DNA from 4 places in the Mesorhizobium sp. M7A.F.Ca.US.005.03.2.1 genome. Region 4 is predicted to be linked to each of the others. Evidence: predicted binding sites of a transcription regulator. Region 4 holds the regulator's gene; each other region holds the start of a gene.

Region 1 (7,635 bases), on a different contig from region 4:
CGACGGCCAGCGCCATGAAGAAGAAGGGCGTGCGTGAATCGCCGGCACCGCGCAGCACGGTCATGACGAAGGACAGAAGGTTCATCATCGGCACGGCGACGAAGATGATGCGCAGATAGGAGCGCGCCAGCGGCAAGGCGTCGGCCGGTGTGCCGAGCGTGTTGAGAATGGCGTCAACCCAGATCCAGCCGCAGACCGCGAAGACAACCGAGACGAGGAAGAAGAATGTCGCGCTGGTGCCGACAATGCGGCGCGCCTCGGGCAGGTCGCGGGCACCGACCGACTGGGCCACCAGAATGGTGGCCGCCATGCCGATGCCGAACACAGTGCCGAGGATCAGGAACAGGACGAGGTTGGCGTTAGAGGTGGCGGTCAGCGCCGATTCGCCGAGAAAACGGCCGACCCAGACGGCGTTGATCGAGCCGTTGAGCGACTGCAGCACGTTGGAGCCGAGCACCGGCAGGGCGAACAGCAGAAGCGTGCGCGGGATCGGGCCGCTGGTCAGGTCGCCGGTGCGCCGGCGCGCGGGCATTTTTTCGTCCATGGCGGGCAACTCGGCGGATGGTGATTTGGATCCAGTCCACGATGATATCGCAGGCGGGACCGAGATGCACCCTTGCGAACGCGCGGCTGAAAGGCCGCTGCCCCGTTCATGCCTGCCGCGAGCCCAGCGGACGCGCCAAGCGCGCCCGCCCGTGCAGTGGCCGTTACTTCCCGGCGAGACCCGGCAGCGTGACCTGATAGACCAGGAACATGGTGTCGACATCGGCGCCGTCTTCCGCCTTGTAGGGTGCGCCGACCTGAAAACCGTCCTGGGCGAGGAAGTCGTTGTCGTTGGCGACGAACAGGAAGTAGTCGTCGGGCAGCTTCGGATCGAGAACGCTGACCACCGACATCGCCTCCCACTTCTCCGACAGGTTGTTCTTGTCGTTCGGCGCGCCATTGTGCAGGCCGAAGCGGCCGAGTTCGCCCTTGTCGTTGATGTCGATGAACGGCGTCAGCTTGGCCGGCATCACCGACGGGTCGAGCACGCCCTTGGGCGCCAGCGGCTTGTCGGCGGCATCGAAGGCGCCGCCGGCGATGTCGGTCGCGGCCGAGACGTCGACGACGAAGATCTGGCGCACCAGCGAGGTGTCGCCCTTCAGCCCCTGGCCGTTACCGCTGTCGCGCGCCAGCATCAGGAAGGTCTTGTCGGAGAGCGCCACGATCTCGCTCTGCGCGGCGATCTTGGTCTTGCCCTTGGCATCCTTGAACACCGGCAACGGCACGACATACTCATGCGCCAGTTTGAGGTGGGCGAGGTCGGACGCGTCATAGACCAGCGCACGCGTGTTCTGGCGCGTCGCGGGCGAATCGCCGCCATCCTGCCGGGGCGCCGATTGCAGCACCGCGATCAGGAACTTGCCGTCCGGCGTCATCGCCATTCCCTCCAGGCCCTGGTTGTTCTGGCGGCCGGTCTCGGGGTCCTTCGGATCGGGCTCGGCGGCACCGGGTCCCGGATTGTCCGAGGCGAAGTTCGGCGTGCCGTGGCGCATCGGCACGAAGGCGGCCGGTGGCTGGGTTGCCGACAGCAGATGCCCGTCGGCGGAAAACCGATAGATGTTCGGGCCGTATTCGTCGGAGATGAACATCGAACCATCGGGCAGCCGCACGATCGCCTCGTTGTCGAGCGCCAGCTTGCCATTGTCGGCTTGCGGCAGGATCGGCATGTCGCCGCTTGCCGCGCGCACGCCGTTGAGTGGGTCGAGGCCTGTGGCATCAGCCCCCTTGTCGTCGGTGAGAAGCATGGTGTCGGCGAGCGTTGCCTTGACGCCCGTCTGCTCCTGGCCGGCAGCAGGTGCAGCGCCCGGTGCGACCGGAGCAAATTCGATGGCGATCGTGTTGAGGCGCGGCCGGTAGTCGGTGGTGCCGACGACATTGTAGCCACGGTCCGGCAACAGCCAGAGCGAACCCCTGTAGCCGGCGGTGTCATGCGTCCAGCCTGATGCGTCGATCGCCATGCCGGAACCCGAGCCGAAGGTCTCGCCGAACTTGTCGCGCTGAGCGGCCGGGATGCGGCCGACGCCGACCAGCCCCTTGTTGACGAGGCCGCCGACGGTCGCGGTGCTGTCGGCGAGCGCCGGCGCCAAGGCGGTGAACAAGGCCAGCGCGACGCCAAGCGACGCGGGTCGATACAGGTGCTTCATGGATAATCCTCTTTGTGACGGATGTGCCGGAGCGGCCGGGGGACGAAAAACTGAAAGAGGTACGACATCGATGATGTTGCGCAAGCCTCCCCGAAACGCGGTCTACGGCGCGAACATGATGCTTGCGTGACAGCGCGCAGTGCATGCCGGCGGTCGACGAAAAACGATGCGCGCGCGCCGGCACTGGACACTTATGTCCAGTGGATATATACTCCAGTCTTCGGACCAACCGTGGAGGGGAAGCCTTGAAGTCGCACTACCGCGCAGTCGTCATCGGAGGTGGCGTGGTCGGAGCCTCGGTGCTCTATCACCTGACGCGGTTCGGCTGGAGCGATGTGGCGCTGATCGAGCGCGCAGAACTGACGGCCGGTTCGACCTGGCACGCGGCGGCAGGCTTCCATGCGCTCAACGCCGATCCCAATGTGGCGGCGCTGCAGGACTACACCATCAATCTCTACCGGGAGATCGAGGCCGAATCCGGCTGGGATATCGGCCTGCACATGACGGGCGGCGTCAACATCGCCAGCGATCCCGCGCGCTGGGAGTGGCTGAAATCAGCCTGGGCCGTGTTCCAGTCGGTCGGCATCGAGACCGCGCGCCTGGTCACGCCCGACGAGATCAAGGCGATCTGCCCGATCGTCGACGTCAACGGTGTTCTTGGCGGCCTGCATGATTCCAACGAAGGCCATCTCGACCCGTACGGTACCACGCATGCCTATGCGGGTGCTGCGAAGAAGCGCGGCGCCGACATCATCTTGCGCAACCGGGTCGTCGAGCTGAAAGCACGTGCCGACGGGCGCTGGGACGTCATCACCGAGCAGGGCACCATCATCGCCGAGCATGTCGTCAATGCCGGCGGGCTGTGGGCGAAGCAGCTCGGCCGCATGGCCGGCGTCGACCTGCCGGTGACGCCGATGGAGCACCACTATTTCATCACCGATGACATTCCGGAGATCGCAGCACTTGACAGGGAAATCGGCATCGCCGTCGATCTCGACGGCTTTTCATACCTGCGGCAGGAGCGCAAGGGTGTGCTGCTTGGCGTCTATGAGCAGAACCCAAAGCACTGGAACATGGACGGAGCGCCGTGGGATTACGGCATAGAGCTGATCCCGGAAGACATCGACCGCATCAGCCCGGAACTCGCCAAGGCGCATGAGCGCTTCCCTTGCCTGGCGACGGCCGGTATCCGCAAATGGGTCAACGGCGCCTTCACCTTCACGCCGGACGGCAATCCGATTGTCGGGCCGGTGCGCGGCCTGAAGAACTACTGGGTCGCCTGCGGCGTCATGGCCGGTTTCAGCCAGGGCGGCGGCGTCGGCAAGTCGCTGGCCGAATGGATGATTTTCGGCGAACCGCAGGCCGACATCTTCGGCATGGATATCGCTCGCTACGGTGCCTTCGCCGCCAACCGCGAATATCTCAGGCAGACGACGCGCCAGTTCTATTCGCGCCGGTTCGTCATGACCTTTCCCAATGAACGGCTGCCCGCCGGCCGGCCGCTGAAACGCCCCGGCGCCTATGACGGCATGAGCGCGGCGGGATGCGAATGGACGGCTTCCTGGGGGCTGGAAATCCCGGCCTATTTCGCGCCGATGGGATTTGCCGAGAGCACGACGCTGCGGCGCTCCAACGCCTTCGACATCGTCGGCGAGGAGGCGCTGCAGGTGCGGCGCGCCGCCGGCCTCGTCGATATCTCGGCCTATGCGCGCTATGCGGTGTCGGGGCTGGGTGCGGAGGCGTGGCTCGACCGGCTGCTCGCCTGCCGATTGCCGAAGGCGGGGCGGGCCGGCCTGGCGCCGATGCTCGGCCATGACGGACGGCTGAAGGGCGACCTCACCGTCTTCAACTGGGGCGGCGGCTCTTATTGGCTGATGGGCTCCTACTATCTCCGGGAATTCCATATGCGCTGGTTCGAGAGCCATGCGGCGGAGGGCGTCACCATCGCCGACCTCTCCGACACGATGAGCGGCTTCCTGCTCACGGGGCCGAATGCGCGGGAGATTCTGGAGCGCACGACGCATCAGGATGTTTCCGGCGCAGCATTGCCGTTCATGGCCTGTGGCGCATTCGACATCGGTATGGTGCAGGCACGTGTGGCGCGGCTGTCGATCGCGGGCGAACTCGGCTTCGAAATCAGTTGCCCCGTGACCATGCACGCCACGTTGCGCGACACGCTGCTGGCTGCGGGCGAGGATCTGGGCCTTGCTGAAATCGGCTACTATGCGCTCAATGCGCTGCGGCTGGAGAAGAGCTTTGGCATCTGGTCGCGTGAATTCACGCAAGGCTATACGCCGGGCCAGACCGGTCTCGACCGCTTCATCGCTTTCGGCAAGAGCGACTTCATCGGCCGCGAAGCAGCGTTGAAACAGCGGGAGGCCGGCAGCGGCCAATGCCTGGTGACGCTGGAAATCGATGCGCTCGACGCCGATGCCAGCGGTTTTGAGCCTGTCTGGCATCAGGGCCGACGCGTCGGCTTCGTCACCTCGGGCGGCTATGGCTATACGGTCGGCAAGAGCCTGGCGCTGGCTCTGGTCGACCGCGATTTCGCGGGCGAGGGCACCGCGCTCTCCGTGCATGTCGTAGGTGAGGAACGGCCGGCGCGTGTCGTCGCGGCCTCGCCCTACGATCCCCTGGGCAAGGCAATGCGGCAATGAGGAGGATTTCCGATGGTCGATGACGCGGCACGGGACGGCAGGCGCGAGCGCCGGCGTGGACGCACGGGCGAGGCCGGTAGCGAAAGCAGCCGCCGTCCCAATTACCATTCGCTGAAGAACCCGTTCCTGCCGCAGCCGATCTTTTCGGACGACCAGGTGGCTTCGATCCACGACACGGCGCTGCGGGTGCTGGAAGAGCTCGGCATCAAGGTGCTGCTGCCGCAAGCGCGTGAGCATTTTGCCAATGCCGGCGCCCTGGTCGATCCAGACACCGACATGGTGCGCATCGGCCGTGACATGGTGACGGCGGCACTCGCCTCGGCGCCGAAGTCGATCCACGCTTACGCCGGTTCGCGCGCCCGCGATCTGACGCTGGAGCTCGGCTCGATGACCTTCCTGGCCGGGTGCGGGGCGCCGAACGTCACCGATCTCGAGCGCGGCCGGCGGCCGGGAACACTGGCGGATTTCGAGGATCTGATGCGGCTGGTGCAGCATTTCGATGTGCTGCATATGCTGGGGCCCTGCATCGAACCTCAGGATGTCGACAACCGCTTTCGGCACTATGCCGTCAACCGCGCGCAGTTGACGCTGTCGGACAAGCTCCCGTTCGTCTTCGCGCGCGGAACGCCGCAAGTCGAGGACGGGTTCGAGATGCTGCGGCTGGCGCGCGGCTTGTCGGAAGAGGAGTTTCTGGCAAGCGCGCATTGCTACACCGTCATCAACACCAACTCGCCGCGTCAGCTCGACATTCCGATGGCGCAAGGCATCATCGATTTCGCTCGCGCGGGGCAGGTCTCCGTCATCACGCCGTTCTGCCTGGCGGGCGCCATGGCGCCGATAACGGTCGCCGGCGCGCTGACGCTGCAGCATGCCGAAGCGCTGGCCGGGCTGACGCTGGCGCAGATCGTGAGGCCGGGTGCGCCGGTCGTCTACGGCTCGTTCTCCTCCAATGTCGACATGAAATCCGGCGCGCCCGCCTTCGGCACGCCCGAGCACGTCAAGGCGACGCTGGGCGCCGGCCAACTGGCGCGCTTCACCGGGCTGCCTTGGCGGTCCGGCGGCGGCAGTGCGGCCAACATCTCCGACGCGCAGGCCGCGCACGAGACGCAGTTCGCGCTGTGGGGCTCGGTGCTGGCCGGGGCGACGATGTGCATCCATGCTGCCGGCTGGCTGGAGGGCGGCCTCAGTGTCTCCTTCGAGAAACTGATCACCGACATCGAGGCGCTGCAGACGGTGGCTGAACTTTGTGCTGCGACGCCCGGCGACACCGACACGATTGGTTTCGAAGCTATCGCCGAGGTGCAGCCGGGCGGGCATTTCTTCTCGGCCAGCCACACCGTGGCCCGCTACCGCACCGCTTTCTACGAGCCGCTGGTGGCGGACTGGTCGAATTTCGGCAACTGGACGCAAAGCGGCTCGAAGACGGCGAGCGAGCGCGCCACCGGTGTCTGGAGGCGGGTGCTTGCCGATTTCGCGCCGCCGACCTCGGCCGTCGCCACATCAGGCGTGCTGGACGAGTTCATCGCGCGGCGCACGGCAGAGGGCGGAGCGGCGCCGGTGTCTTGAGGCTGGCTCCCGCTGATCGCCCTGGTTGTGGCGTGATCCGGAACCTATAGCGCCTCCCGCGCATTCAAGGCTGCGGCCGGTGCACTGCGCACCGGTGTGCTGTTTGAGGGGAGGACGACATGGGTTTCGACCAGTATCACGAACCGCCTGAAGAACTGTCGCAGGAGGTGCGGACCTTTGCCCGCATGATCACCTCGCTGATCGAGGAGGCGGAAGCGATCAGCTGGTACGAACAGCGCATGTCGGTGGAGAAGGACCCGCAGGCGCGCGCCATCATGAAGAACGCGCAGGGCGAGGAGTTCAAGCATTTCGGCATGGATCTCGAATTCCTGCTGCGCCAGAAGAAGGACTGGCGCGCGGAACTGAAGGAAATCCTGTTCACCACGGGCGACATCGTCAAGGCCGGGGAGCGAGGCGAGAAGAAGGTGGACTAGGGTATGTCGATATTCAGGTGAGGCCGGCCTGCAAACGACGGCTTTCTGCGCTTCCGGTGCTCACGGACCCGAATGTCCGCTCCGCTCCGGTTCTCAAAAGCCATCATTTTCGGCTCGGCCTGACCTGAATCTCAACACACCCTGGCTCAGCGTTTGACAAATTCGCCAGGTCCTGCTGCTGCGATTAATCGCTGTCGCGCGCGACCAGTTCCAGCGGCCAGACCTCGCGGATGATCCGCGGACCCTCCGGGCCGGCGAAGGCGGGAAGCGACGCCAGCAGCATTTCCGCGAGCCGTTGTCCCATCGGCTCCAGCGCCGGGCGGAAGGCGGTCAGGGCTGGCGAGAAATAGCGGCAGAGCGGCGTGTCGACGATGACGGTCACTGCCATGTCGTGACCCGGCCTGATACCCATCTCTGCCAGCGCCTTGCAGCCGCCCAGCGCCATCGCGTCATTGTTGAAGATGATGGCGGTCGGCGGAGCCTTGGAGCGCATCACCTGCGGCGTCACCCCGTAGCCGCCGGCCTCGTTGATGAAGCCGGACGCGATCAGCTCGGGGTCGACCTCGATGCCGTGCCGCCGCAAGGCCTTGCGATAGCCGGCCAAAAACAGATAGCCGAAATTGAGGTCGAGCGACGGGCGGACGGCGGCGATGCGGCGGTGGCCGCGCGCCACGAGGCGGTCGACCGCGTCGGCGCCGGCCTTCTCGAAATCGAGGTCGAGGGAAGGGTAGGACTTGGTTCCGGAGCGGCTGCGGCCGAGCGTGGCGAAGGGAAAGCCGGCCTGGGTGAGAT
Region 2 (7,725 bases), on a different contig from region 4:
GGAGCATTTCACGCCGGGCGCCGCCATCATCGAGGCGAAAAACCTGTCCGGCAAGGGCTTCGAAAATGTCTCGATGACGGTCCGCGCCGGCGAGATCGTCGGACTCTATGGGCTGATCGGCGCCGGACGCAGCGAGTTCGTCACCACGCTCTACGGCCGCCACCGCAAATCCGCCGGCCAGATCCTCTGGGAAGGCAAGGAGGTACAGGTCAATTCCGAACATGACGCGATCAAGCTCGGCATGGCGCTGGCGCCGGAGAGCCGCCGCGACCAGGGCCTCTGCCTCAACCTGCCGGTCGGCTTCAACCTCAACCTGCCGATCTACAAGCGCATCTCGAACAATCTGCTGATTTCGAGCACGCAGGAGAAGACGCAGGCCGATCGCCAGATCGCCGATCTGCGCATCAAGACACCGACACGTGGCGCGCTGGCATCCAGCCTGTCGGGCGGCAACCAGCAGAAGATCGTCATCGGCAAATGGCTGGCGCACGGCGCCAAGCTGTTCATCTTCGACGAACCGACCGTCGGCGTCGATGTCGGCACCAAGGCCGAGATCTACCGCCTGTTCGGCGCGCTTTTGTCAAAGGGCGCCGGCATCATCCTGATCTCGTCCTATCTGCCGGAAGTCTATGAACTCGCCGATACGCTGCATGTGTTCCGGCGCGGCAAACTGGTGGCGACGCACGGTTTTCACGCCGCCAGCCACGAGGATATTCTCACTCAGGCGCTCGCCGAGAAACAAGAAAAGCTGGGAGGACAGATATGAGCACCGAGGCGATCGCCGTCGAAAAACCGAAGCGCAACTATAATGTCCTGTTCGGGCTGACGCTATTGGCGCTGCTGGTTCTGCTCTGGATCCTCCTCTCCGTGACGACGACAAGCTTTGCCTCGGCCAACAACATAGCCAATCTCCTGCGCCAGGGCTCGATGATCGCCATCATGGCGGTCGGCCAGACCTTCGTCATCATCACCGGCGGCATCGATCTGTCGGTCGGCGCCGTGGTCGGCTTCGCCACCGTGGTCGTGGCCATGATGATCAATGCCGGCTTCCCCATCTGGCTCGCCATTCTGGTGACGCTGCTGGTCGGTGTCGCCATCGGCATGTTCCACGGCTTCGGTATCGTCAAGATGGGCCTGCCGCCCTTCATCATCACGCTGGCGACGTTGACCTCGCTGCGCGGCATCGGCCTTTTGATGACCAACGGCAATTCGATCAACATCAACAGCGACACCTTCACCGCCTTCTCGCGCAATTCCTTCATCGGCATCCCCAACCTGTTCTGGATGGTGATCCTGGTCGGCATTCCGGCCTATATCTTCCTGCACCACAGCCGCTGGGGCAGATACCTGTTTTCGGTCGGCTCCAACGCCGAGGCCTCGCGCCTGTCCGGCGTCAATGTCCAGCGCACCATCTACATGGCCTACACGCTGTCGGGCCTGTGCGCCGCCTTCGTCGGCGTGCTGCTGGCCGCCCGCATCGGCATCGGCAACCCGACGCAGGCCGAGGGCTGGGAACTGCAGGCGATCGCGTCGTCGGTCATCGGCGGCACCTCGCTGTTCGGCGCTGTCGGCTCGGTGCATGGGCCGCTGCTCGGCGCCTTCATCCTGGCCACCATCAACAACGGCGCCAACCTGCTCAACGTCAATTCGTTCTGGCAGCGCATCATCACCGGCGCGCTGATCATCATCATCGTCTACTTCGACGGCCTGCGCCGCCGCGGCAAGTAGCGACCCCGCAATCAACCGCCGGTCCGCCACACCAACGGGCCGGCGATTTCATGACTGGATTAGCGCATGAAAGCCGTCCTCTGCCGTTCGCCCGGCGATCTTGTCCTTGAAGACCGGCCCGCACCCGAGACACCGCCTCCCGGCTGGGCGCTGGTGGCGGTCAGCCATGTCGGCATCTGCGGCACCGACTACCACATTTTCGAGGGCAAGCACCCGTTCCTCGCCTATCCCCGCATCATGGGTCATGAGGTCTCGGGTACCGTGATGGAGACCGGCGAAGGCGTCGAACTGGCCATTGGTGAGCCCGTCGTCGTCAACCCCTATCTTTCCTGCGGCAAGTGCATCGCCTGCCGGCACGGCAAGCCCAATTGCTGTGTCAGGATCGAGGTGCTTGGCGTGCATCGCGACGGCGCCATGTGCGAACGCATCCTGGTGCCGGCGCAAAATCTCTATCCGGCCAACGGCCTTTCGCTGGCCGACGCCGCTGCCGTCGAGTTCCTGGCCATCGGCGCGCATGCCGTGCGGCGCGCCCGCGCCGACCCCGGCGCCCACACGCTGGTCATCGGCGCCGGCCCGATCGGGCTCGGCACCGCCATCTTCGCCCGCATCGCCGGGCTCGACGTGACGCTGCTCGACATGAGCAGTGAAAGGCTCGCCTTCGCTGGAAACGAGCTTGGTTTCCAGACCCTAGACGGCTCGCGCGGCGCGGTGCCCGATCTGATCAGGGAAGCGACATCAGGCGAAGGCTTCGATGTGGTCTTCGACGCCACCGGCAACACCCAGTCGGTGCAGTCGGCCTTCGCCCATGTCGCGCATGGCGGAACGCTGGTGCTGGTCTCCGTCGTCAAGGACGACATCAGCTTTTCCGATCCGGAATTCCACAAGCGCGAGATGACGCTGATCGGCAGCCGCAACGCGCTGCGCGCCGACTTCGACCATGTCGCCGCCTCGATCCGCAACGGGGCCGTACCACTGGCCAAGCTCGTCACACACCGCACCACACTCGCCGCCACGCCGCGCGATCTGGCTCGTTGGGCGCATGAGAAATCCGGCCTGATCAAGGCTGTGATCGAGGTGGGGTTATAACATGGCAGGCGGCGAAGCCGGTCCTCAAATGCGCCGCCGCTGGCAAGTGAATGCGGCCGAGCTGGGCCGGGCACTCCCTACAGCGCCGACAGCTTCAGCTCCACCCGTTCGGCCGGAAAGCGCGACTCGGAAAACTGGATCGGCTGGCCGTCCGGCGTGACGTTGACGGCAACCGTGACCAGCACGATGGCGCCCGGCTGCAGGTCGAGGTCGGCAAGGTCCGCCGCATCGGCATGGCGCGCCGACAGCACGGTCGATTGCCTGAGATAGTCGTCTATGCCGAACCGCGCCAGCGATGCGGTGATCGAGCCTGTTTCCGCCATCGCGGCATCGATGCCGGCAAAGCGCCGGGCCTCGAACCAGCCGGCAGCGCGCGACACCGGCCGTCCGTCGGCTTCGCCGCGCGTTTCCAACCGGATCACATCGGCTCCCTTGGGAAGACCCAGTCCCTCGCCGACGCGCTGGCTGGCCGGCTCGACCGACGAGGCGAGCAGGACGATGTGCCGTTCCGTCGTTTGCCCTTGCAGCCCTGTCGAAAAACGTGTGCGCGCCCCGATCGGATAGGACAGCCGCTTGCGCGACAGTACGAAGGTGCCGCGCCCCTGCTCGGCCCGCAGCACGCCTTCCCTTACAAGGGCTGATATGGCGTTGCGCACCGTGTGACGGTTGACGCCATAGCGTTCTGCCAGCGCCACCTCCGGCGGCAGCGCTGCATTCTCCGTGAAATCGCCGATGGCGATCGCATGCAGGATCTTGTCGGCGATCTGCCGCCACAGCGAAACGCCACTGCGCCGCTCGATGCTGTCCGCTAACAGCCGCCCGACCATCATTGCCCCAACCTTCCAGCGCCCAGTCTTCTATCGCTGTCATCCACCCGTCATGGACACGCGTTAGATAATAGATATAATTTGTATAGTTGTCTACATCAATAGACAAATTAACAAAGAGGAATGCTGCTGATGCGAGGACAGGAAGCCCGCGACCAGGCCGAGCGCAAAGCCGCCATGGCAACCCTTACGCAATCCAGCGGCGATGACATCGTACGGCTCTGGAATGAGGCCGGACTGCCTTCGGACGCCGAGCTGTTGCGCGGCCCCGAAACCGGCCTTGTCACCCTGCGCGGCCGCATCGGCGGCGGCGGCGCCCCTTTCAATGTCGGCGAGGCGACCGTCACCCGCGCCACGGTCAGGCTACCCACCGGACAGGTCGGCCATTGCTATGCGCTTGGCCGCGACAAGCAGAAGGCGAAGCTGGCGGCTATCGCCGACGCCCTATGGCAGGACCCTGCCCGCCGCAATGAGGTCGAGACCGGACTGATAGCGCCTCTGCGGTCGGCTCTGACCTTGGCGCACGAAAAACGCCGCGCCGAGACGGCGGCAACGAAGGTCGATTTCTTCACCATGGTTCGCGGAGAAGACTGATGGACATTGCAGCGCAATCGATCGAGGGCGGGTTCGCCGATCCGGTCTTCAACGCCCAGACCGTGTTCCGCGCCGTGATGGACGCAATGGCTCGGCCGGGCAGCGTGCAACCGCTGCCGGCCTTCGCCCGCCCGCCGGTGCCGCTCTCGGCTACCGCCGGCGCCATCGCACTGGCGCTGTGCGACAATGACACGCCGCTCTGGCTCGACCCGGCTTTGCAGGCCTCCACCGCGATCAGATCGTGGCTTGGGTTCCATACCGGCGCGCCATTGGCCAACACACCGGCCGATGCGCATTTCGCCTTGATCGCAGCACCTGCCGAGATGATGGCGCTCGATGGCTTTTCGCAGGGCACGCAGGATTATCCCGACCGCTCGACCACGCTGATCCTGCAGGTCAGCGATCTGGTCTCCGGCACGCCGCTATTGCTCGAAGGTCCCGGCATCGAAACCAGCGCCACGATCGCGCCGGCGCAGATGCCACGCCATTTCGTCGAGCAGTGGAAGCAGAATATCAAGCGCTTTCCGCGCGGCGTCGACATCATCCTCGCCACATCAGGCGGCATCGCCTGCCTACCGCGCACGACGCGCATCAAGACGATGGAGGCGTAAGATGTATGTCGCGGTAAAAGGTGGCGAAGCGGCAATCGCCAACGCCCACAGCCTGCTGGCCGACCGCCGGCGTGGCGACCGTTCGGTGCCCGCCCTTCGTCTCGACCAGATCGTCGAGCAGCTGGCGCTCGGCGTCGACCGGGTGATGAGCGAAGGCTCGCTCTATGATCGTGAACTGGCCGCGCTCGCCATCGTCCAGGCGCGCGGCGACATGATCGAGGCGATCTTCCTGGTGCGCGCCTACCGCACCACGCTGCCGCGCTTCGGCTACTCCAGGCCCATCGACACCGCCAACATGCTGGTCGAGCGGCGCGTCTCGGCGACCTACAAGGACCTGCCCGGCGGCCAGTTGCTCGGACCGACCTTCGACTACACCCACCGGCTGCTCGATCCCGAGCTTGCCGCCGGCGCCGATGTCGCCGAGCCCTTGCTGCGCGACACGGAAGCGCAAGCCATGCCGCGCGTCTCGGCGATCCTCGCCCGCGAAGGCTTGATCGAACCGGATGGCGACATGCCGCAGGACCATGTCCCCGGCGACATCACCCGCGAGCCGCTCGAATTCCCGATGGCGCGCGACATCCGCCTGCAGGCGCTGTCACGCGGCGATGAAGGGTTCCTGCTGGCGCTCGGCTATTCCACCCAGCGCGGCTATGCCCGCAACCACCCCTTCGTCGGCGAGATCCGCATCGGCGAAGTCGAGTTGGAGCTCGACGTGCCCGAACTGCCCTTCGCGGTGCCGCTCGGCACTGTCCGCGTCACCGAATGCCAGATGGTCAACCAGTTCAAAGGCTCGGCCAAGGCGCCGCCGCAATTCACCCGCGGCTACGGCCTGGTCTTCGGCCAGAGCGAACGCAAGGCGATGGCCGTGGCACTCTGCGACCGGGCGCTGCGCGCGAAAGAGCTCGGCGAGGATGTCGTCGCCGCGGCCCAGGACGAGGAGTTCGTCATCTCGCACTCCGACAATGTCCAGGCGACCGGCTTCGTCGAGCATCTGAAGCTGCCGCACTATGTCGACTTCCAGGCAGAACTCGATCTCGTACGCCGCATGCGCACCGAATATGACGCGCGCGAAAACCCCGTGAAGGTCGAAGAGAAGCGGGAGGCCGCGGAATGATCGAGGGCCTTTCCCACATGACCTTCATCGTCCGCGATCTCGAGCGGATGACCGAAATCCTCGAGGGCGTATTCGACGCGCGCGAAGTCTATGCCAGCGACGCCAGGCAGTTCTCGCTGTCGCGCGAAAAATTCTTCCTGATCGGTGACATCTGGGTCGCCATCATGGAGGGCGAACCCTTGCCGGAGCGCAGCTACAACCACATCGCCTTCAAGATCGATGACGCCGATTTCGACCGCTATGCCGAGCGCATCGGCAGGCTCGGCCTCGACATGCGCCCGCCGCGCCCGCGCGTCGAGGGTGAAGGCCGCTCGATCTATTTCTACGACGAAGACAACCACATGTTCGAACTGCACACCGGCACGCTCAATGAGCGGCTGGCGCGCTATGCCAGGGGATTGGAGGCTGCGGAATGAATTTAGTGCCCGACGCCACCATGGCCGCCACCATCGTGGGAATGACCGCCATAGCCGTCATACCCGGAGTAATCACCATTCCCGACGCCCACGGACTCACCTTGAGAGCCTTCTTTGGGGCCGGGCAAAATCATGCGCCGAAGGAAGAAGAGAACGACGCCGGCGAACACCACCAACAGAATTCCGAGATGCATCCATCCGGTCGAGTTTATCTGAATTCGCCCCTGTATCCGCGTCCTGGACGCCAATTCGATAGCACAATGTGGATGTGATCGCCATGACCGACATCGCCACCTACAACTTCGCCTATCTCGACGAGCAGACCAAAAGGATGATCCGCCGGGCGATCCTCAAGGGCATCGCCATTCCCGGCTACCAGGTGCCGTTCGCTTCGCGCGAAATGCCGATGCCCTACGGCTGGGGCACCGGCGGTGTCCAGGTCACCGCTTCGATCATCGGCCCGGACGATGTGCTGAAGGTCATCGACCAGGGCGCCGACGACACCACCAATGCGGTGTCGATCCGCGCCTTCTTCAAGAAAGTCGCCAATGTCGCGGTGACGACCGACACTGCCAGCGCCACCATCATCCAGACCCGTCACCGCATTCCCGAGCATCCGCTGACGGCGGCCCAGGTGCTGGTCTACCAGGTGCCGATCCCCGAACCCCTGCGCTTCCTCGAGCCGCGCGAGACCGAAACGCGCAAAATGCACGCGCTGGAGGAATATGGCCTCATGCACGTCAAGCTCTACGAGGACATCGCCAAGCACGGCCGCATCGCCACCACCTATGCCTATCCGGTCAAGGTCGAGGGCCGCTATGTGATGGACCCCTCGCCGACGCCGAAATTCGACAATCCCAAGATGCACCGCTCGCCGGCCCTGCAGCTGTTTGGCGCCGGCCGCGAAAAGCGCATCTACGCGGTGCCGCCTTTCACCGAAGTGGTCAGCCTCGACTTCGAGGATCATCCGTTCGAGGTCCAGACCTTCGACCAGCCCTGCGCGCTGTGCGCGGCCGAGAACGTCTATCTCGACGAAGTCATCCTCGACGACCATGGCGGCCACATGTTCGTCTGCTCCGACACGGACCATTGCGAGAAGCGGCGAGCGGACGGCTATCGCGGCCATCTTGCCCCGGAAAACCATCTTGCCTCGGGAACAAGGGAGCCGGCGCAATGACCGACGAACCGCTGCTGCGTGTCGCAGCACTTTCTAAATTCTACGGTTCGCGCGTCGGCTGCGACAACGTCTCCTTCGACCTGTGGCCGGGCGAAGTCCTGGCTGTCGTCGGCGAATCCGGCTCCGGCAAGACGACGCTGCTCAACTGCCTGTCAACGCGGCTGCTGCCGAG
Region 3 (9,038 bases), on a different contig from region 4:
ACATTGCGCGCAATCGCCACTGGACCCGAGGCATGCCAGGCCAGCCGGTTGACAGCGCCGCGTCGGGTGACCTGCGCGACACGCGGCCGCCGTGACTGTTCCCAGACGGCAAGTGCGGCCAGGGGGTCGGCAGGGAAGTCGGCGATGATGTCGGCAAGCGTCGCCGCATCCTCGATCGCCATGGCCGCACCTTGCGCTGCGAATGGGGTCATCGCATGCGCGGCGTCGCCGATCAGCGCGATGCCGTTCGGTGTTGTCCAGGGCTGTTGCGGGTCAACAGTGTGGATCGGCCATGCGGTCCACGGGCCGGCCTGCTCGACCAGACGGGCAAGTTCTGTCGCGGTGCCGCGCAGGGCTCGGGTCAGGATCCCGGCGTCGGCGTTGCCGGACCAGCCCTCGGCAATGCGGTCGCCCCTGGTGAAGGCCGCGAGATTGAAGGCCGCACCCTTGCTGACGGGATAGGCCACCATATGGAAGCCAGGATGCAGGAAGGTGGTGACGCAGTCCCTGGCGCCGATGGCGGCAAAGCTCCGACCGGCGGCGCTGCCGGCCGCGACCGTGGCGCGCCAGGCCAGTTCGCCGGAGAAATGGTTTCTTGGCGAGCCCTTGGCCGAATCGACAAGTGCGCGCACCGATGACCAGACGCCATCGGCCCCGACCAGCAGGAAGCCCTCCGCCTCGATGGTCTTGCCGTCGATCTCGGCCGTCGCCGTGATGCCATGCGGGCCGGAGGCAACGTCGCCGATGCGCGCGCCGGTGGTGAGATGGATATCCGGCACCTCGGCAACGCGCGCGGTCAATGCGCTCTGCAGATCGGCCCTGTGCGCGACGAGATAGGGTGCTTGCCAGCGGGTTTCGGCGGCTTGCCCCAGCGGCACGCGCGCCAGTTCGCGCAAGGTCGCGGCCTTCTTCAACACCACGGCTTGCGGCCGCACCGCTGCCGGCAGCAGCCGGTCGAGCACGCCAAGCTGGCGAAGGATGCGCGTCGCGTTTGGAGAGAGCTGGATGCCGGCGCCGGCAGCTTCCAGGCGCTGCGCCTGTTCGAACACCCGAACCGCGTAGCCGCGCGAGGCGAATGCAAGGGCTGCGGTCAATCCGGCGACACCGGCCCCGGCGACGACAATTTGCCGGGAACGCGTGTCGTTCATCGGGCTGGTCGCGAAAGTCTCAGGCGGCCTGTTCGATGTAGATGCATCCGGCCGGCAGCGTTTCCGTCGCCTTCAGCTTCGGCGAATAGCGGTAGAGCGTCGAGCAATAGGGACAGACTTTTTCATTGTCGTCGCCCATGTCCAGAAACACATGCGGGTGGTCGAAAGGCGGATTGGCGCCCGTGCACATGAATTCCTTCACGCCGATGTCGATTGCCGGATAGCCCGCATCGTTCTGAAAATGGGGAATGGAACCGCCTGCCATCGTCGTCTCCTTAACGCAGTCTCGTCTGCATCTGGATCATATCAGGCCTCTTTGCAAGTTCGATGAAATCAAACTGTCGCAAAAGCCTGTCAGAGGATAAGTTAAGCCGGTTAACCCATGGCCCGAAAACCGATTTCGGTTTCCGGGAGGGACCATGGGTCGCTAGAGTGACTGGCTAGCCGGCTTGAGCGGGTGTGGAAGAGCGGGAATCATGAACGAACTGAAGCCGGTGCAGAACGAATTCGTGGATGTCGAGGTGGCTCGCCCGGAAGGCGGCAACCCGGACCGGTTTGTCAACCGCGAGTTTTCCTGGCTGCAGTTCAACCGGCGCGTTCTCGAGGAGTCGCTGAACCTCAATCATCCGCTGCTGGAGCGCGTCCGCTTCCTGTCGATCTCGGCCGCCAATCTCGACGAGTTCTTCATGGTCCGAGTCGCCGGTCTTGCCGGCCAGGTGCGCGAGGGCATCACGCTGAAGAGCCCCGACGGCCGCACCCCCGAACAGCAGCTCGAACAGCTGCTGCGTGAGGTCGAGCGGCTGCAGGAAGACCAGCAGAAGAGCCTTTCGGCGCTCACCGTGCTGCTCAACAAGGAAGGCATCGAGAGCATCACCCGCGATGCGCTGACCAAGGACGAGAAAATCTGGCTGGAAGACCATTTCCAGGAACAGGTTTTCCCGGTGCTGACCCCGCTGTCGATCGACCCGGCGCATCCGTTCCCGTTCATCCCCAATCTCGGCTTCTCGATGGCGCTGCAATTGCGCCATCGCAAGAACGGCGAGGAGATGAGCGCGCTGCTGCGCCTGCCGGTGGCGCTGAAGCGCTTCATCCGTCTGCCGGACCGCAAGCATCATGTCCGCTTCATCCCGCTGGAAGAGGCTGTCGGCCTCTATATCGGCAAGCTCTTCCCCGGCTACGAGGTCAAGGGCTCCGGCACGTTCCGCATCATCCGTGACAGCGATATCGAGGTCGAGGAGGAGTCCGAGGACCTCGTGCGCCTGTTCGAAACGGCGCTGAAGCGGCGTCGGCGCGGATCGGTGATCCGCATCGAATTCGACAGGCTGATGCCTGGCGAATTGCGCGATTTCGTCGCCGGCGAGCTTGGCGTGTCGTCCAGCCGCATCAGCGTCTTGACCGGTCCATTGGCGCTCAGCCAGATTTCCGAGATCGTCGCCGTTCCCCGCGACGACCTGAAATTCACGCCCTACAATCCGCGTTTTCCCGAGCGCATCCGCGAGCATGGCGGCGATTGTTTCGCCGCCATCCGCGAGAAGGACATCGTCGTCCATCACCCTTACGAATCCTTCGATGTGGTGGTGCAGTTCCTGCGCCAGGCAATGGCCGATCCGGAGGTGGTGGCGATCAAGCAGACGCTTTACCGCACCTCCAACGACAGCCCGATCGTGCGCGCGCTGGTCGACGCGGCCGAGGCCGGCAAGTCGGTCACCGCGCTGGTCGAGCTCAAGGCGCGTTTCGACGAGGAAGCCAACATCCGCTGGGCGCGCGACCTGGAGCGGGCCGGCGTGCAGGTGGTGTTCGGATTTCTCGAACTGAAGACACATGCGAAAATGTCGCTGGTGGTGCGGCGCGAGGACGGCAAGCTGCGCAATTACGTGCACCTCGGCACCGGCAACTACCATCCGGTCACCGCACGCATCTACACCGACCTGTCCTTCTTCACCACAGATCCGACGATTGCCCGCGATGTCGCCCAGCTGTTCAATTTCATCACCGGCTATGCCGAGCCGACGGACGAAATGCGGTTGGCGATCTCGCCGTTCACGCTGAGAAGCCGCATCCTGAAGCACATTGCCGACGAGATTGCCTACGCGGTGCAAGGCAAACCGGCGCGCATCTGGATGAAGATGAACGCCCTCGTCGATCCGATCATCATCGACGCGCTCTACGATGCCAGCCGCGCCGGCGTCGAGATCGACCTTGTCGTGCGCGGCATCTGCTGCCTGCGGCCGCAGGTTCCGGGCCTGTCGGAAAACATCCGCGTAAAATCGATCGTCGGCCGTTTTCTCGAGCACAGCCGCATCTATTGTTTCGGCAATGGTTTCGGCCTGCCGTCGGACGAGGCGATCGTCTACATCTCCTCGGCCGACCTGATGCCGCGTAATCTCGACCGCCGCGTCGAAACCATGGTGCCGATCACCAATCCAACTGTGCATGAACAGATCCTTGGCCAGATCATGCTGGGCAACATTATGGACAATCAGCAAAGTTTCGACGTATTGGCTGATGGAACCTCCCGGCGCGTCGTGCTGGAGGAGGGCGAGGAACCGTTCAACGCGCAGGAATATTTCATGACCAATCCGAGCCTGTCGGGACGGGGTGACGCGCTGAAGTCGCATGCGCCCAAGCGCATCGCGCAGTTCAAGCGCCGCAAGAAGAACGCCGCAGCGTCCGGCTGATGCTGTCTGATTCTCAGGGCCGGCTGCAGGACCGCCGACCGCTGTCCATCATCGACATCGGATCGAACTCGATCCGTCTCGTCGTCTATGAGGGGCTGGCGCGCTCGCCGACCATGCTGTTCAACGAAAAGATGCTGGCCGGTCTCGGCCGCGGCATCGTTTCGACCGGCAAGCTCGACCCCGAGGCGGTAACGCGCTCGATGGAAGAGTTCCGCCGCTTTCGTGCGCTTTCCGACCAGGCCGGCGCCGAGCAGATGTATGTGCTGGCGACCGCGGCGGCCCGCGAGGCGGTCAACGGCCCCGATTTCATCCACCGCGCCGAGGATGTGCTGAAGACCGAGATCCGAGTGATCAGCGGTCGTCAGGAAGCGTACTATTCCGCGCTCGGCGTCATTTCCGGTTTCCATCCGGCCGATGGCATCGCCGGCGATCTGGGCGGCGGCAGCCTCGAACTGGTCGATGTCAGCGGCGAGGCGATCGGCGACGGCATCACGCTGCCGCTGGGCGGCCTGCGCCTGCAGGACATGGCGAAGAACTCGCTGACCCAGGCGGGCAGGGTCGCGCGTGACGAACTGGCGAAGGCCAAGCTGTTGAAAGGCGGGCAGGGCAGGCCCTTCTACGCCGTCGGCGGCACCTGGCGAAATCTTGCCCGGCTGCACATGGAAATGACCAACTATCCGCTTGGCGTCATGCACCATTACGAGATATCGGCCGAAAGCGCGGCGAACTTCCTCAAGCAGGTGGCCAAGGCCGAGATCGAGAAGGTCAAGGGCATCGAAGGCGTTTCGAAGAACCGCCGTTCGCTGCTGCCCTATGGCGCCATCGTGCTGCAGGAGATCATGGCGGCGATGCAGCCGTCGAAGATCATCGTCTCGGCGCTCGGCGTGCGCGAAGGCTTTCTCTATTCGCTGCTCGACGAGGCGGAGCAGAAGGCCGATCCGCTGATTTCGGCCTCGGAGGAACTCGCCCGTCTGCGCTCGCGCTCCGTCACCCATGCGCACGAACTTGTCGACTGGACCGCCAAGACCTTTGCCGCCTTCGGCATCGACGAGACCGAGGACGAGGCGCGCTACCGCCACGCGGCCGCATTGCTGGCCGACATCGGCTGGCGCGCGCATCCCGAATACCGCGGCAAGCAATCGCTCAACATCATTGCGCACGCGTCCTTCTTCGGCGTCGACCATCCTGGCCGTGCTTTCCTGGCGATGGCCAACGCCTATCGTCACGACGGCATCTTCAACGAAGCCATCGCCCCCGAGATCAAGGCTCTGGCATCGCCGCGTTATCTGGAGCGCGCCCGCGTGCTCGCCGCGATGATGCGCGTCGTCTACCTGCTGACGGCGTCGATGCCCGGCATCATGCCCAGGCTGAAATGGGAACAGCGCGCCAACGGCGTGCTGGCGCTGGTCTTGCCGGCATCGCTGGCGGACCTCTATGGCGAGCGGCCGGCCGGGCGCCTGGCGCAGCTGGCCAGGATCACCAACCGCCGGCTGGTGCTGGCCGTCGAGGGTGGCCCCAGCATGTCGGTGAAATAAGGCGCTAGCTGCTAGCAGACCCGTGTCTTATCTGACTTAAGCGGAGACTTGCCGGTCGTACTTCGCCGGCGGCTTCGCGTTTGATGACCGGCTTCCCCAATCCGTCGCTGCTTTGCAGCGTCACCTTTCCCCCATCCGGAGGGAAAGGAAGGGAGCCTCGTTGGAAGAGCGTTGGCGGCAATAGGCTCGCGCCCTTCCTCTACCCCGTCGATCGGGGGAGAGCGACTATCTGGGGTGTCAAGTTGCACTCGCGAACTCGTTGCGCGCATCGCGTGCTTTTGCATTGAGGATGACGAGGAGTTTTCTGGCGAGTGCGATGCGGATGAGCATTTTTGGCTTTCCCGCCTGTTGCAACCGTTGAGCGAAAGCTTTGAGATTGGATCGAATTTGGCCACGATGGCTGCGACGATGAAGAGGATGCCACGCGGCCCGGCGCGTCCGCCGCGCACATGCCTGTTGCCGGTGCGCTTGCCGCTATCGTTGGCGAAGGGAGCGAGGCCTGCCAGCTTGGCGATGGCCTTGTTGGAGATGAGGCCGATCTCGGGCAGTTCGGCCATCAGGCGGGCGACGGTGCGTCCGGCCACGCCCTTCAGCGAACGAAAGGCCTGCTCCAGCCTGGCCCACAGCGGATCGTCATCGATCATCGAGGCAATCTCGCCTTCCAGGCGCCGTTGCTCGCGCTTGAGGAAGGCCAGCATCGCCTCGATGCTGGCGCATACCTCGGCGTCGCGTGCGGCACTTCTACGCTGCTTGTTGATGGTCGCATCGCCGACAATCTGGCAAAGCCGGCCAACCAACGCGGCAAGCCGCTGCTGGGCGGCGCTTGGCGGTGGCGTCGGCACAGTGTTCTTGACTGCGCCGTAGTGGGCGATGACAGCGGCGTCGATCCTGTCGGTCTTCTCAAGATAGCCCATCGCCTCGGCGAAACGGCGCACGCTCTTGGCATTGACCACGCCGCACGGCATGCCGTGCGTCCACAAGAGCATGAATCCCAGCCGTTCATAGCCGCCCGATGCCTCCATCACCGCAAGGGCTGCGTCATGGCTGCGGCAGAACAGCCAAAGAGCTGCGATCCCCGCCGCGTCGTTGGCGAAGCGCGCTGCCGCTCCGCCAGGCCAGACATGCGCGTCCAGCCAATCTTTCGAAACATCAACTCCACAAATAATCCTGTTCACGGTAACCTGCCTTGTGCGTACGGTTGGAACCAAGCGACTGTTCGGTCGTGCGTGATGAAGGCGAAGATCCCAAGCTCTCCCGCGGCTGTAACCTCAGGTGGTACGGGCGACTTCGCCAAGCCAAGGTCCGGGCGGCCACCCGGACCTTGGCTCAATCGCTCTAATCCCACGAAATCTCTCTCGTGTAGATACAAGGTGGCTCGGCAAAGCCGGGACGGAGTGGGGGGCGACCAGCTCGGGCGCGTGTAAGCAAAAATATCAAACCGCGCCGCGCCCGTCGATCGACCATGCGCCGGCGCCGGCCATCGCCAGCGCTACAAACCCACCTGATATCGCAATGTCCTTCATCAGCATCTGCTGGTGCAGGAAGGCGAGCATCGCGTCGCCGCCGCCCTGGCCATAATGGCCGATGAAGCCGGCGACGATACAGAAGGCAGCGAGCAGAAGCGCTATGATCCGGGTCTGGAAACCGACCAGGATGAGCAGCCCGGCGATCAGTTCGAACAGTCCCGTGCCCCAGGCGGCAAGTGTCGGCAGCGGCAGGCCGAGGCCGGCGAAGTAGCCTGTGGTGCCGGCGATGTCGCTCAATGCATGGAAACCGGAAGGCACGAACAGGGCGGCGAGCAGCAGCCGGGAGAGCAGGAGCAGCGCGTTGCGGGGCATGTTCACACTCCGTTGTCGGCCGCCGGCCGGCCTCGTCCCGATAGCCCCGATCCTATCAGAAACTCCGGCCGACAGATCGGCGATCATGCACCAACAACGAAAAAGCGGCGCGGAAAATTCCGCGCCGCTTTCTTGTTCGGCTATTGCCGGGTCTTGGCTCAGCCGCGCTTGGCGTCGATCGAATAGGCACCGGCGCCCGAGGAAGCCAGCACGAGGAAGCCGCCCGCAATGGCGAGGTTCTTGAGAAACTGGATCATCTGCATCTGGTCGGCCCAACCGGTGTGGGCGACCAAACCGGTAGCGACCGTGAAGACCGCCAGCACCCAAGCGACAATCCGGGTCTTGAAGCCGACGAGGATGGCGAGGCCGCCGAGAAGCTCGATCAGGCCGACGACGGTGGCCGTTACGGTCGGCAAGGGCAGGCCGAGGCTGCCGAAATAGCCCGCTGTTCCGCTAATGGCGGTGAGCTTGCCGAAACCTGAAAGCAGGAAGATGACCGCGAGCAGGACGCGGCCGAGGAGGATGGTGGTCGAGGCATTGGATGCGCCGGAACCGGCGACTGAAATGTTGGTGGACATGGTGGCTCTCCGGGATGGGTTGATGCCGGGGAGATAGAGCAAACCGACTGTTCACCAAAGCCACCAGACTGGCGACACATTGTTCACAGTACTTACGTTTCCGTGATCGGGCGGCCTGCGCAAAATTCGCTTCGGGTGAGGTCGTGACGGGAGTAAATTCTCCCCTCACGAAATATCGGGCTTTTGGTGACGCAATTCCGGACCGAAAACCGCAGACACTTTTCCTGGAATTGCCTACCCCGGATGCGTCATATCCTCCGGCCGCACCAGGCGGTCGTAATCGGCTTCGCTGACCAGCCCGGTGGCGAGCGCTTCCTCGCGCAAAGTGGTGCCCTTCTTGTGCGCGGTCTTGGCGATCTTGGCGGCATTGTCGTAGCCGATGGTCGGCGCCAGCGCCGTCACCAGCATCAGCGATCGGTCGAGTGCCGCCTTGATGTTGTCTTCGCGGGCCTCGATGCCGACGACGCAATTGTCGGTGAAGGAGACCGAGGCGTCGGAGAGCAACTGCACCGACTGCAGGAAGTTGTAGGCCATCAGCGGATTGTAGACATTGAGCTCGAAATGACCCTGGCTGCCGGCGAAGGTGAGCGCCGCATTGTTGCCGAACACCTGTACGCAGACCTGCGTCAGCGCCTCGCACTGGGTCGGATTGACCTTGCCCGGCATGATCGACGAGCCCGGTTCGTTTTCCGGCAGCGACAGTTCGCCAAGGCCCGAGCGCGGGCCTGAGCCGAGGAAGCGGATGTCGTTGGCGATCTTGAACAGCGCGGCGGCCGCCGCATTGATGGCGCCGTGCGAAAACACCATGGAATCATGGGCCGCCAGCGCCTCGAACTTGTTCGGCGCGGTGACGAAGGCGATGCCGGTGATGGAGGCGATGCGATCCGCGACCCTTTCGGCGAAGCCGACCGGCGCGTTGAGGCCGGTGCCGACGGCGGTGCCGCCCTGCGCCAGTTCCTGCAACCCGGGCAACGTCAGCTCGATGCGCTTGATCGACGAAGCGACCTGCGCGGCATAGCCCGAAAATTCCTGGCCAAGCGTAAGGGGGGTGGCATCCTGCGTGTGCGTGCGGCCGATCTTGATGATGTGATTGAACTCTCTGCTCTTGGCGGCGAGTGCCTTGTGCAGGTGCTTCAGTGCCGGCAACAGATCGTGCACGATGCGTTCGGCGCAGGCGATGTGCATGGCTGTCGGATAGGTGTCGTTCGACGATTGGCTCATATTGACGTGATCGTTGGGATGCACCGGCTTCTTGGAGCCC
Region 4 (3,847 bases):
CTTGCTGCGGTGCCGCCGTCGATCCGCTCGGCAGCTCTCGGTCTTGGCGCCTCCAAGATGCAGATGGTGTTCCAGCACATCCTGCCGCTTGCCGCGCCCGGCATCCTCACCGGCACCATCATCGGTCTTGCGCGCGCGCTCGGCGAAACCGCGCCGCTGCTGTTGATCGGCATGGTCGCCTTCGTCGCCGATCCACCGACGACGCCTTTCGATCCGGCCACCGCGCTGCCGGTGCAGATCTATATGTGGGCGAACGAGGCCGAACGCGCCTTCGTCGAGCGTATGTCCGGCGCCATCATCATCCTGCTCGTCTTCCTCATGGCCATGAACATCACCGCGATCGTGCTTCGGCGTCGGTTCGAGCGGCGCTGGTAGAAAAAAGGCATTTTGGTATGAACATCATGACCGAACAGTCCCTTGAAAACGCAGTGGGCGACAAGATGAAGTCGAACGAAGTGATAAAAATGCGCGGCGACAAGGTCGGCGTGTTCTACGGCGAGAAGCAGGCGCTGTTCGACGTCGATCTCGACGTCCGCCTGAACCAGGTGACGGCGCTGATCGGCCCCTCCGGCTGCGGCAAGTCCACCTTCCTGCGCTGCCTCAACCGCATGAACGACACCATCGATTCAGCACGGGTAACCGGCAAGATCACGCTCGACGAAGAGGACATCTACGACAAGAACATCGATGTCGTCGAACTCAGGGCGCGCGTCGGCATGGTGTTCCAGAAACCCAATCCGTTCCCAAAGTCGATCTACGAGAACGTCGCCTATGGTCCGCGCATCCACGGATTGGCCAAGCGCAAGGCCGACATGGATCAGATCGTCGAGTCCAGCCTGAAGAAGGCGGCGATCTGGAACGAGGTCAAGGACCGTTTGCAGGAACCTGGCACGGGTCTTTCCGGTGGCCAGCAGCAGCGCCTGTGCATTGCACGCGCCATCGCCGTGTCACCCGAGGTGATCCTGATGGACGAACCGTGTTCGGCGCTCGACCCGATCGCCACCGCTCGCGTCGAGGAACTTATCGACGAACTGCGTCAGAACTATACGATCGTCATCGTCACCCATTCGATGCAGCAGGCAGCGCGCGTGTCGCAGCGCACCGCGATGTTTCATCTTGGCTATCTGGTCGAGGAGGGCGCCACCGACAAGATGTTCACCACCCCCGACGACAAACGCACCCAGGACTACATCACCGGCCGGTTCGGCTGATCTCTGGCATATGAGGGACGAAGATCATGGGTGAACATACCGTCGCATCTTTCGATGAGGATCTGGAGCAGATCAGCCAGCTGATCCGCGACATGGGCGATCTCGCCCGCTCGATGGTCGGTGGCTCGACCAGGGCTTTGCTCAATTCGGACAATGCGCTGGCGCAGCGGGTGGTTTCCGACGACGCCATCATGGATGCACGCCAGCGCGAGCTGGACGATCGTGCTATCACGCTGATCGCCAAGCGCCAGCCAATGGCCAACGATCTGCGTGCGGTAGTCGGTTCGATCCGCATGGCCGGCGACCTCGAGCGCATCGGTGACCTTGCCAAGAACATCGCCAAGCGCGTCGGCACTGTCGGGCTGAGCGTCACGCCGCACGACCTTTCGCATTCGATCGACGCGATGGCGCAGCTGGTGCTGATCCAGGTGCAGGGGGTCGTCGACGAGTATGCCGCCGCTGACGCGGCAGCGCTTGCCACGCTCAGAAACAATGATGAACGCATCGACGTCAAATACACATCGGTGTTCCGCGAACTGCTGACCTACATGATGGAAGATCCGCGCAACATCACGGCGTGCACGCACCTGTTGTTTTGCGCCAAGAACCTCGAGCGGATCGGCGACCACGTGACCAACATCGCCGAAAATGCCTATTATGTTTTGACCGGCACGCAGTTGCCAGCCAATCGTCCGAAGCAGGACGAGACGGCAATGTCCGCGCCAGCGGCATGACAGGGGTGACCAGCCGATGATCGCGCCACGCATCATGGTGGTGGAGGATGAGGAGCCGCTAGGCGTGCTGCTCCGCTACAATCTCGAATCCGAAGGTTACCAGGTCGAGGTGGTGACGCGCGGCGACGAGGCCGAAATCCGGCTGCAGGAGAACGTTCCAGACCTTCTGGTGCTCGACTGGATGGTGCCTGCGGTTTCCGGTATCGAACTCTGCCGCCGGCTAAGGATGCGTCCCGAGACCGAGCGGCTGCCGATCATCATGCTGACCGCGCGAGGCGAGGAAAGCGACCGCGTGCGCGGCCTCTCGACCGGTGCCGACGACTATCTGGTCAAGCCTTTCTCGACGCCGGAGTTCATGGCCAGGGTCAAGGCGCTGCTGCGCCGGGCCAAGCCGGAAGTGCTGTCCAGCGTGCTCAAGGTCGGCGATATCGTGCTCGATCGCGAATCGCACCGTGTCTATCGCAAGAAGAGCGAAATCCGGCTCGGGCCGACGGAATTCCGCCTGCTTGAATTCATGATGCGCCATCCAGGCCGCGTGTTCTCGCGCAGCCAACTGCTCGACAATGTCTGGGGCGAGACGATCTACATCGACGAACGCACGGTCGATGTGCATGTCGGCCGGCTGCGCAAGGCGGTCAACAACGGCCGTATGCCCGATGTCATCCGCACCATCCGTGGGGCGGGTTACGCCATTCGCGAGGACTGAACTCCCTCGTTTGAACTCACGCCACGTTCTTGCCGCCGAGACCGGATCTCGCCTGCACGCCCGGCGCAAAAATCTCCTGATCGACGAAGATCAGCGCCCGCATGGCGCAGCCTTCGCGGATCAGCGGCAGTTCGTTCGGCTCGGTGTCGAAGGAAATCGACTTGGAATGCTGGCCGCCGGCGGTCTGGGCAATCGCTTGCCGCAATGCCGGCTCGATCAGGTCGAAGGCGGCGGCGCTGACGCCGACCATGGCGACGGGGGCCGGATCGATCAGCGCGAACAGGCTGCCGAGGCCGTAGCCGAGCGCTTCGCCAGCCTTGCGGTAGGCTTCCCGCTCCGGTCCGTCCCTCTCGCGGGCGGCGGCAGCCAGGGCGCGCATGTCGGCGTCGCTGACATCGGCGACGGGTTCTGCATCCTCGCCCATCTGCCGCGCGTTGCGCCAGATGGCATAATTGCCGGCATAGGCTTCGACGCAGCCGCGCCGTCCGCAGCGACACAGCGCCCCGTTCGGCCGATGAATCATGTGGCCGAATTCGCCGCCCGAGGAATGGGTGCCGGTGAACAATTCGCCCTTCAGCACCAGCCCCATGCCGATGCCGTGCGACAAAAGGATAGCGATGAAATCGTCGCGGTAACGATCGGGATCGCGCCAGCGCAGCGCCACCGCCATCATGTTGCAGTCGTTCTCCATAATGGCGGGGACGCCGAACTCCTCTTCGAATATGTCGGCGAAGGCGATGTCGGTGTGCGGCGTGATCGGCGACCACAGCATGGCGCGGGCACGGGTGTCGGTGATGCCCTGGACGGCCAGCGCGATACGAGCGATGCTGCGCACGTCCAGGTCGGGATCTTCCAGGCGGCGCCGCACGATTGCCGTGCACTCACCGATCAGCGAGTCGCGCGACATCGTCAGCGTGTCGAGCCGACGCTGTTCCTCGGATATTACCTGGCCGGCATAGTCGATGACGGCGACCGAGAGGAAGTTCAGCGACAGCACCACGGTCATTACCGCGGCCGCTTCCGGATTGAGGCTGAGGCCGACCTGCGGACGGCCGCGTTTGAGCGAGCCGGCCTCGCTCGGCTTGCTTTCGGTCAGGATGCCTTCGACGATCAGGTCGGATGAGATCGCCGAGATCGTCGAATGGCTGAGGCTTGTGGTTGCGGCGATCTCGGTGCGCGACGGCTGTCCGGCGCGG

Evidence for each region. The regulator PhoB, encoded in region 4, activates phosphate uptake and scavenging genes when phosphate is short. The targets are predictions, from matches to a motif close to TGTCATNNANCTGTCAT.
Region 1: a site for PhoB is predicted at 2,302-2,318, ahead of EN991_RS13080 (esterase-like activity of phytase family protein). Genes of this name have one in related genera too.
Region 2: a site for PhoB is predicted at 3,679-3,695, ahead of phnF (phosphonate metabolism transcriptional regulator PhnF). Genes of this name have one in related genera too.
Region 3: a site for PhoB is predicted at 1,477-1,493, ahead of EN991_RS05590 (RNA degradosome polyphosphate kinase). Genes of this name have one in related genera too.

What each region holds. Positions count from the first base shown of each region.
Region 1 is NZ_RZRP01000188.1:858-8,492, forward strand. Features, by position in the region: partial or broken gene EN991_RS13075 (MATE family efflux transporter) at 1-532, opposite strand, end outside; gene EN991_RS13080 (esterase-like activity of phytase family protein) at 708-2,186, opposite strand; gene EN991_RS13085 (FAD-dependent oxidoreductase) at 2,432-4,843, shown strand; gene EN991_RS13090 (trimethylamine methyltransferase family protein) at 4,856-6,409, shown strand; gene EN991_RS13095 (hypothetical protein) at 6,529-6,843, shown strand; partial or broken gene EN991_RS13100 (substrate-binding domain-containing protein) at 7,028-7,635, opposite strand, start outside.
Region 2 is NZ_RZRP01000180.1:34-7,758, reverse strand. Features, by position in the region: gene EN991_RS12760 (sugar ABC transporter ATP-binding protein) at 1-766, shown strand, start outside; gene EN991_RS12755 (ABC transporter permease) at 763-1,728, shown strand; gene EN991_RS12750 (zinc-binding alcohol dehydrogenase family protein) at 1,795-2,814, shown strand; gene phnF (phosphonate metabolism transcriptional regulator PhnF) at 2,892-3,641, opposite strand; gene phnG (phosphonate C-P lyase system protein PhnG) at 3,774-4,235, shown strand; gene phnH (phosphonate C-P lyase system protein PhnH) at 4,235-4,846, shown strand; gene EN991_RS12730 (carbon-phosphorus lyase complex subunit PhnI) at 4,848-5,960, shown strand; gene fosX (FosX/FosE/FosI family fosfomycin resistance hydrolase) at 5,957-6,376, shown strand; gene EN991_RS12720 (hypothetical protein) at 6,373-6,648, shown strand; gene EN991_RS12715 (alpha-D-ribose 1-methylphosphonate 5-phosphate C-P-lyase PhnJ) at 6,654-7,553, shown strand; partial or broken gene EN991_RS12710 (ATP-binding cassette domain-containing protein) at 7,550-7,725, shown strand, end outside.
Region 3 is NZ_RZRP01000058.1:1,265-10,302, reverse strand. Features, by position in the region: gene EN991_RS05600 (FAD-dependent monooxygenase) at 1-1,148, opposite strand, end outside; gene EN991_RS05595 (zinc-finger domain-containing protein) at 1,168-1,413, opposite strand; gene EN991_RS05590 (RNA degradosome polyphosphate kinase) at 1,625-3,826, shown strand; gene ppx (exopolyphosphatase) at 3,826-5,361, shown strand; partial or broken gene EN991_RS05580 (IS110 family transposase) at 5,599-6,536, opposite strand; gene EN991_RS05575 (DoxX family protein) at 6,795-7,199, opposite strand; gene EN991_RS05570 (DoxX family protein) at 7,358-7,777, opposite strand; gene fumC (class II fumarate hydratase) at 8,012-9,038, opposite strand, start outside.
Region 4 is NZ_RZRP01000561.1:368-4,214, reverse strand. Features, by position in the region: partial or broken gene EN991_RS25625 (ABC transporter permease subunit) at 1-375, shown strand, start outside; gene pstB (phosphate ABC transporter ATP-binding protein PstB) at 393-1,211, shown strand; gene phoU (phosphate signaling complex protein PhoU) at 1,238-1,945, shown strand; gene phoB (phosphate regulon transcriptional regulator PhoB) at 1,962-2,651, shown strand; gene EN991_RS25605 (ROK family protein) at 2,668-3,847, opposite strand, start outside.